DNA from 2 places in the Synechococcus sp. PROS-U-1 genome. Region 1 is predicted to be linked to the other one. Evidence: predicted binding sites of a transcription regulator. Region 1 holds the regulator's gene; the other holds the start of a gene.
What was found. Region 1 encodes NtcA, which controls nitrogen genes in cyanobacteria. Its sites were predicted from a motif close to GTANCNNNNGNTAC; they were not measured.

Region 1 (4,338 bases):
CCTCGGCGCAACTCCGTGACTTGGTCTGCCATCTCCACCACACCGGCGGGGATCGCAGGTCCAGTGATGATCACATCCATCGAAGCGGGCCGCTGCTCGAGGGCTTCAATCACGTCCGCCTCATCCAGGTATCCAAAGGCCACAGCAAGCCCGATTTCATCCAACACCAGCTGATCGAGATCGCCCTGGATCAGATGCTGACGGCAGATGGACCAAACCGCGGCCACCGCCTCCGCACCTCCAGGGTGGCCCGGCGAGGAGAGGCAAAGGGGTACCTCGGGCCGTAGCCAAACCAGGCCACCGCAGAGTTGAACGCGTCCTGCAGGCCCCTGCTGCACGCCCCCTTTGAGGAACTGACTGATCAGCACCCGACTGCCCAGACCGGCGGCCCGCATCGCTTGACTAAGAACACTGGCAAAGCTGCCGCGGTAGGGCGCGGTGTGCACCTGCAGCTGGCCTTCGGGAGCCACCAGGACGAGCGGTGGAGGATCGGAGACAGGTGGAAGAGGTCTGAGGCCAGCCCGCTGCAAAGCCTGCTGATCCCGATCCAGGGAGTCCTGGAACGCTTGGGGGTCGGCAAGGCTTGTGGTCATCACTGCAACATCCGTCCGGGCAACCCCGGCAAGACCTTGAATGTAGCGGCGAGTTGACATTCCACAAGGGGATTGACACCACCCATGGTGTCTGGAAAGGGCAAGAACCACCCGCCTGCGAGGCTTGAAGAACTGCACACCACCGATGAGCCAACCGCTTGAAAGCCGCACTGATGGCCGCAGTCCCCAGCAGTTGCGACCGTTCTCGGTGACCTGGAATCCCATGGGTTTTGCCTTGAGCTCCCTTGTGGTTCACACAGGCAGAACCGCTGTTCTCTGCAGCGTCTGCCTCGAGGAGAACGTTCCCCGCTGGCGCAAAGGGGAAGGGTTGGGATGGCTCAGCGCCGAATACCGGCTACTGCCGGGATCCACGCCACAGCGGCAATCTCGGGAGCTGATGAAACTGTCGGGCCGCACACAGGAGATTCAACGGTTGATCGGCCGAAGCCTGCGGGCCGTGATCGATATGAAGCGCCTGGGGGAGCGCACGCTGCTGATCGACTGCGATGTGATCCAGGCCGACGCCGGCACCCGGACGGCCTCCATCACCGGGGCTTGGCTCGCCCTTGAGCAGGCCTGCCTCTCACTCGTGGATCAGGGACTCCTGGAACAATCGCCGCTGGTCGACCAGGTCGCCGCCGTGTCCGTCGGCCTGGTGGATGGCAAGGCGTTACTGGATCTGGATTACAGCGAAGACAGCAGAGCTGAGGTCGATCTCAATGTTGTGCAGGCTGGAGATGGTCGCCTGCTGGAGATCCAGGGGACTGCGGAGGGAGCGCCCTTCAGCCGCAGCCAGCTCAATGAATTACTGGATCTGGCTGAGCCTGGATTGACATCATTAATGCAAGCGCAACGCCAAGCCATCAACGAGCACACCAGCGTTAGGTAATAACCGCTACACGGCGGCAACGGCTTGCTCCGTAGCTTCGCCTCACCAGGGGGTTGTTATGACAAGTAGCCGAGGTTTCAGCCGATACACCCCCCAGATGGTGGCTCCAGCTCCCAGTGCAGAACCCGCCAACCGCTCTCTGCTGGAGATCATTCGGGATCTCGACGGCGCCAGTAGTGAATTGGTAGACCGCAACAAGACCATCTTTTTCCCGGGGGATCCCGCCGAACGGGTTTACCTGATTCGCCGCGGAGCCGTCCGCCTCTCCCGCGTTTATGAGTCAGGGGAAGAGATCACGGTGGCGCTGCTGCGCGAGAACAGCCTGTTTGGCGTGCTGTCGTTGCTGACCGGTCAACGATCCGATCGCTTCTATCACGCCGTGGCCTTCACCAGAGTGGAGATGGTGACAGCGCCGGCGACATCCGTAAAGGCGGCGATCGAGGCAGACACGAGCGTTGGCCTGCGCTTGCTACAGGGTCTGTCCAGTCGGATTCTTCAGACCGAAACGATGATCGAAACCCTGACCCACAGGGACATGTCATCGCGGCTGGTGAGCTTCCTGCTTGTGCTGTGCAGGGATTTCGGCGTAGCGGATGAGCTGGGAATCACGATCGACCTGCGCCTGTCCCATCAGGCCATCGCCGAAGCGATTGGCTCAACGCGCGTCACAATCACGCGTCTGCTGGGAGACTTGCGTCAATCCGGTCTGGTTCAGATTGACCGCAAAAAAATCACTGTTCTGGATCCGATCGCTCTGGCCAAACGATTCAGTTAGGCAGCAGGTTGAGCAACAGGTGCAGCCATGAGCGGCTGGGCACTGATCCTGGTTCTGCTGGTGCTCGGGGGCGTGCTGTCGACCCTGGGAGACCGGTTGGGCAGTCGCGTCGGCAAGGCCCGCCTGAGTCTGTTCAAGATGCGCCCGCGTCGGACTGCCGTTCTGATCACGGTGTTGACCGGCAGCCTGATCAGCGCACTGTCGCTCGGCGTGCTTCTGATGGTGAGCCGCCAGCTTCGGGTGGGCCTGTTTGAACTGGATGCCCTTCAGGCGAGGCTGCAGGACAGCCGGCGGCAGCTCGATGCAGCCGAACGGGAACGGCAAGAAACCCGAACGGAAACCAACCGGATCGCCGCTGAGCTCAAGCAGTCACAGCAACGGGCGGATACCTTGCGTCGCGAACTGGCTCCCTTGCAGAACGAACGCGCCCAACTCGAGGCAGAACGCGAACGGCTGAGCCGGGATATCGCTGCTCGCGATGCCGATATCCAGCGCACGGAAGCCGAATTAAACAGCGTGCGAAACCGGATCAGATCCGGTGAACAGGAACTCAAGGAACTTGAACGCAATCTGGTCGCCCTCCGACGTGGATCGGTTGTTATTAGCAGCGGGCAGACCTTGGCGAGAGCGACGGTTCGCCTCGATGCTCCGGGTCAAGCGAAACAGGCTGTCGACAGGCTGTTGCAAGAGGCCAATGTCAACGCGTACGGCAAGGTCAGGCCCGGTGAAGCACCCAAACGACAGCTGATCCGCGTTCCCCGCAGCGACGTGGAACGCCTGCAGACCATCCTCCGTAAACCAGATACCTGGGTGATCTCACTGCGCTCCGCCACCAATGTGCTGCGCGGCGAAACGGCGGTCTATGCCTTCCCCGAGGTGCGCCCGAACCGCCCGGTGGCCCAAAACGGTGACGTGCTGGCGACCACCACACTGCAACCCAATGAACGCACACCGGAGGGCATTCTCACGCGGCTGAACCTTCTCTTGGCCTCGGCCTATGCCGAGGTGCAACGGCGAGGATCCCTCACCGAGGGACTGCAGTTCGATGGAGCAGCACTGTCCCAACTCGCCGAGACATTGATTGAGGGACCCAGCCAAAGTGTGGTCTTGAAGGTGATTGCATCAGGGGGCAGCGCCAGCGCCGATCCTGTCGTCGTTACGGTTGAAGCATCCCCATGAAACGGGTGGCCGTGCTCGACCCAGGCCGCTGCAAGTGTGGCCTTGTACTGGCCGATCTTCACCTTGGCCTTGTGCTCGAGGGGCATGTTTTGGCTCCAGAAGCCGTGGAGCCCTGGCTGGAGCTGTGGAATCAAGACCAACTTCTGGACGGCATCCTGATCGGCGATGGCACCGGATGCCAAGCGTGGATCAAGCGGCTGGAGCGCTTGGGCAGCCTCACCGTGATTCCAGAGCGGGGAACAACCCTGCGTGCACGAGAGCGTTACTGGATGCTGTGGCCAGCGCGGGGATGGCGACGAATGCTGCCGACAGGGCTGCGCATTCCACCGGTGGACCTGGATGCTGTTGCCGCCCTTGTGATGCTGGAGGAGCACCTGCAGTGCCAACTTCGATGGCCGGAACCTGCACCCACGTTCTCGCTCAGAACCTGGCCCTGACCATGAAGGTGTAATCGCCTCCCGGTTCAAGTCTGTAATCGGAGCGCACCAGGAACCGCCGCAAAGCATCTTCAATCAGGGCGCGTCCCAAGGACGGCTCCACCAACAGCTCACCGCGGTCAAACGCCCAGGAGAACTGCCACTCGAACCCCCCAGCCGAGACCTCACCCTCAACACACTGCGCCTGAAAGCATTGGCGGAGCACCCGCAAATGGGCGGTTGTCGCCGGAAGAGCCGGCATCAGTCACCGGCCTCCAGGTCGTAGCGAAACCCGTTAATCCAAGTCCCAGCACGCTCGAAGTTCTGACGCTGAAGACGTTCAATCCCCTCCAAAACAGCGTCCAGCACAGCTACCACACAGGGTTGCTCCAGCTTGCTGAAGGGTCCGAGCACATGTGACACCGTTCGGGCTCGACGCTCGGCAGGGTTGTCAGCCGGTGCGCCGATGCCGATGCGAAGTCTCGG
Region 2 (4,338 bases), 420 kb from region 1:
TCGCCACCGGAAGAATCACCGCCGCCACCGCAGGCCGTCATGGTGACGCCAACAGCTGTTGCAGCAAAGCCAGCAAGGACTCGCTTTGAAAGTGAACTAATCATTTCCCGAAAGACACGCGAAGAAACAAAGACCGCCTAGGGGCGTTCTCAGAAGGTATTGAGGGCAACAACCAGAGAAATGTATCCAATCGCACTATTTGCCGATTCCAAGGTTTTTGGCAATTAGTTCGGTAGCTGTTGCAACAAGAAGTCCACCACCTTCTCCAATCCCTGACCGTTATGGAGGTTGGTGAAACACCACGGCCTATCTCCGCGCATCCGCCGGGTGTCCTGTTCCATCACCGCAAGGTCGGCACCGACCTGAGGAGCCAGATCAATCTTGTTGATCACCAGCAAATCCGAGCGCGTGATGCCTGGCCCTCCCTTGCGGGGGATCTTGTCGCCAGCCGCAACGTCGATCACATAAATGCAGAGATCCACCAACTCAGGGCTGAAGCTCGCCGCCAGGTTGTCGCCGCCACTCTCAACAAGAACAAGATCAAGATCAGGAAATTGCGCCTCCAGCTCTGCCACAGCGGCTCTGTTGATCGAGCAGTCTTCGCGGATCGCCGTGTGAGGGCAACCACCGGTCTCCACCCCACGGATCCGCTCTGGATCCAGGGCACCGGCACGGGTGAGGAACTGGGCATCCTCCTGGGTGTAAATGTCATTGGTGACCACCGCGAGCTGCAGGTCGTCGCGCAAGCGGCGACAGAGCGCCTCCACCAGTGCGGTCTTGCCGGATCCCACAGGACCCGCCACCCCCAGGCGCAGTTTGCTGCTCATCAGCTTCGAAATAGGCGTGAATACAGCTCAGCATGGGCAAGCTGCGCCATGCCCGCACCAACGCCACTGCTCCAGAGCTGCTGCGGATCGGCCGCCTGGAGCAACAGCGCTTGCGACGCAATCATCGGCAGCAGACGCCGTTGAAGAACCTGCGCTCGGGACGGACCTAACGGCAGCAGCCGTACCGCTGCACTGAGCTGATTGGCGACCCAGCCGTAGAGGTACCCCTCCACCATGTCGTTAGCTGGAACCGACAAGCCCACAGCGGCCCAGGCCCAGGCCGCTGGCCAGCTCAAGGGAACGGGTTCAGGCAGGTCCTGTCCCATGTCAGACATCAACTGCAGCAGCGACATCCCCATCTGACGCTGTTGCGCACGAAGCTCTGCCGCTTCACGGGTGGCCAACAACCAGGCATCCAGATCGAGAAGGCGCGCTTTGGCCGCGCCATCCGCCTGGGTTGACCACCCCACCAACGCCTCTGCAAGGGGCCTCAAGGCAGCGGCCTCCAGTCGCACCGCGCCCCACTGCAGCTCAGCCTCCAACCAAGCCTGAACGGCCTGCTCATCAGCGATGGAGCCAGCCTGGATCAGCACCTCCAGACCCTCTGAGTAGCTGAAGGCACCAACGGGCAACGCCGGGCTGACCAATTGCAACAACGCCAGGGATGTCATCCGTGCTGATGCCCCCCATAGGCACCACCTTCGGGAGCAAACGGCTGTAGGCAGCGACTGACCGTCAAACCGCGCCCTTCCAGCATCGTGGCCAGCACGGAATCGTCTGGAAGCAACAGCTCCTGCTCATGCAGCTCAAGAGCGACATGGCGATTGCCCAGGTGATATGCCGCCTGCAACAGCTCCAGGGGATGCGACCCCTGCACCCGCAACAGCGCTTCCGGGGCTGCCGTCACCTCCACAACGGTCAAACCGGACTGATCCCCCAGCAGATCACCAGGTTGCAGAGATCCCACACGGGGCAACTGAAGCAGCACCGGACGACCGCAGGAGGTGGTCCGACGACCGCGCAGCACCGTGCGCTCTTCGGCTGTCAAAGGCAAGTGCAGGGTTGCCGTGGCACTGCTGTTCTGCAGGCGCTGCTCCAGCACGACCACCGCATCCGTCACCAGCGCCTCCTGTCCAGATCCACAACGAAAGCGTGCCGACAGAACAGCTGCACTTTGGTGTTCATTGCTACAGAGTCGAAACCGGCGGCGGCGGAGCGTGAGGCCATGCAACGTCTTGATCCTTGGCACGGCCGCTGCGACCTGCAGTTTCATGCCACCAACGGCAGCACCCGACACCAGGGGGGCTGCACGGCTCCGTTCAAGCTGCTTCGCAGCGAACGCGGTGATGACGGACGCTGCGAGCTGCCGGTGCTGCACACCGCTGGAGGCCTGGTGGGCGGCGATCAACTCAGCCTCGACATCAAGCTTGAAGCCAGCAGCCGCGGCCTGATCACCAGCGTGGCGGCGCAGAAGGTTTACGGGTCGATCGGCCGCAGCCGCCTGCAACCCGAGGGTTGCTTTGCCCATCAACAGGTGCGCTGCTCGCTGGCCAACGGCAGTGATCTCGAATGGCTGCCGCAGGAACTGGTGCTATACGCCGATGCCTTGTTCGAGCAGGAGCTGACGGTGACCCTGCCCGAGGACGCCTCCTTTCTCAGCGCAGAAATCGTGCGCTTGGGTCGAACCGCCGCCGGCGAAACCCTCCAGCAGGGACGCTGGCGGTCGCACCTCACCATTCAGCGCGTCGCGGCCAGCAGCTCAACCTGGGAGCTGGCGGATCGCGTGGAACTGGGCGGCGCCAGCCTGGACAGCCCGCACGGGTTAGGAGGCGCCCCTGTGTTCGGCACGCTGGTCTGGGCCGCGCCGATGGCCATGGGCGCCAAAACAACAGAAAAACTGCTGGAAGGAGCAAGGGCCGACCGAGAGGGACTGACGGGCACGATGCGCTGCGGCACCCTCGATCAGGGATTAATCGCGCGCTATTCCGGCACTTCCAGCCGCGATGCCCGCTTCTGGTTCAGCCGAATCTGGGAGCGCACACGAAGGCTCCGGGGCCTGACAACACCTCGCATCCCCAGGGTCTGGCCCCTGCAGGAGCAGCCTCTGCGCCGACAAACGTCCACCGTGAACGCTTTCGAGGCTGCAGCAGAGACACACTGAAGAAGACCGAGCTTCGCCATGCATCTCAGTCCCCAGGAAAAGGACAAACTCCTGATCGTGACCGCGGCACTGCTTGCCGAGCGGCGCTTGAACCGCGGCCTCAAGCTCAACCACCCCGAAGCGGTGGCCTGGCTCAGTTTTCTGGTGTTGGAAGGCGCCCGTGACGGCAAGAGCGTGGCGGAGCTGATGCAGGAGGGCACCACCTGGCTGCAGCGCGACCAGGTGATGGAGGGCGTACCCGAGCTCGTCCATGAGGTGCAGATCGAGGCCGTCTTCCCCGATGGCACCAAGCTCGTCACCCTGCATGACCCGATTCGCTGAGACAGAACCCATGGCACCTCTCATTCCAGGCGAACTGCTTCCCGAACCGGGTGAACTCGAACTGAATGCAGGCCGACCCGTCACCACGGTGAGCGTCTCCAACAGTGGGGATCGCCCTGTGCAAGTGGGCTCCCATTTCCATTTCGCCGAAGCCAACGCCGCCCTGCAGTTCGACCGGGCCGCAGCCCGCGGTCAACGGCTCGACATCCCCGCCGGCACGGCCATCCGCTTTGAACCCGGCGACAGCCGCGACGTGAACCTGATTCCCTTCGCCGGTGCGCGACGCGTCATCGGCTTCAACGGCCAGATCAACGGACCCCTCGACGCCTGACCCATGCCCTACCGCATCTCCCGCCAGGCCTACGCCGAGACCTACGGACCCACCACCGGCGACCGGGTTCGCCTGGCCGACACCGAGCTGATCCTCGAAGTCGAGAAGGATTTCACCGTGTACGGCGACGAGGTGAAGTTCGGCGGCGGCAAGGTGATTCGCGATGGCATGGGCCAGTCCCAGACCCCTCGAGCCGAGGGCGCCGTCGACACGGTGATCACCAATGCTCTGATCCTGGATTGGTGGGGCATCGTCAAAGCCGATGTCGGACTGAAAGACGGTCGGATCGTGGGCATCGGCAAAGCCGGCAACCCCGACACCCAGGAAGGGGTGACCATCGTGGTGGGCCCCGGCACCGAAGCGATCGCTGGGGAAGGTCACATCCTCACGGCCGGTGGCATCGACACCCACATCCACTTCATCTGCCCCCAGCAGATCGAAACAGCTCTGGCCAGTGGCGTCACCACCCTGATGGGAGGCGGCACCGGACCAGCCACCGGCACCAACGCCACCACCTGCACCCCTGGCGCCTTCCACATCGGGCGAATGCTCCAGGCCGCTGAAGGCCTGCCGGTGAATCTGGGCTTCTTCGGCAAGGGCAACGCCAGCACCCCTGAAGCTTTGGAAGAACAGGTGCGCGCCGGCGCCTGCGGCTTGAAGCTGCATGAAGACTGGGGCACCACACCCGCAACGATCGA

Region 2: the regulator NtcA is predicted to act here: its motif matches at 2,005-2,018, upstream of SynPROSU1_RS13440 (urease accessory protein UreD).

The regions. Positions count from the first base shown of each region.
Region 1 is NZ_CP047951.1:339,835-344,172, reverse strand. It holds gene SynPROSU1_RS01680 (cob(I)yrinic acid a,c-diamide adenosyltransferase) at 1-593, opposite strand, end outside; gene rph (ribonuclease PH) at 739-1,482, shown strand; gene ntcA (global nitrogen regulator NtcA) at 1,541-2,257, shown strand; gene SynPROSU1_RS01665 (DUF3084 domain-containing protein) at 2,285-3,436, shown strand; gene SynPROSU1_RS01660 (resolvase) at 3,433-3,873, shown strand; gene SynPROSU1_RS01655 (DUF3146 family protein) at 3,857-4,114, opposite strand; gene pth (aminoacyl-tRNA hydrolase) at 4,114-4,338, opposite strand, start outside.
Region 2 is NZ_CP047951.1:2,498,374-2,502,711, forward strand. It holds gene urtA (urea ABC transporter substrate-binding protein) at 1-104, opposite strand, end outside; gene ureG (urease accessory protein UreG) at 225-827, opposite strand; gene SynPROSU1_RS13430 (urease accessory protein UreF) at 827-1,498, opposite strand; gene ureE (urease accessory protein UreE) at 1,495-1,947, opposite strand; gene SynPROSU1_RS13440 (urease accessory protein UreD) at 2,053-2,988, shown strand; gene SynPROSU1_RS13445 (urease subunit gamma) at 3,007-3,309, shown strand; gene SynPROSU1_RS13450 (urease subunit beta) at 3,320-3,640, shown strand; gene ureC (urease subunit alpha) at 3,644-4,338, shown strand, end outside.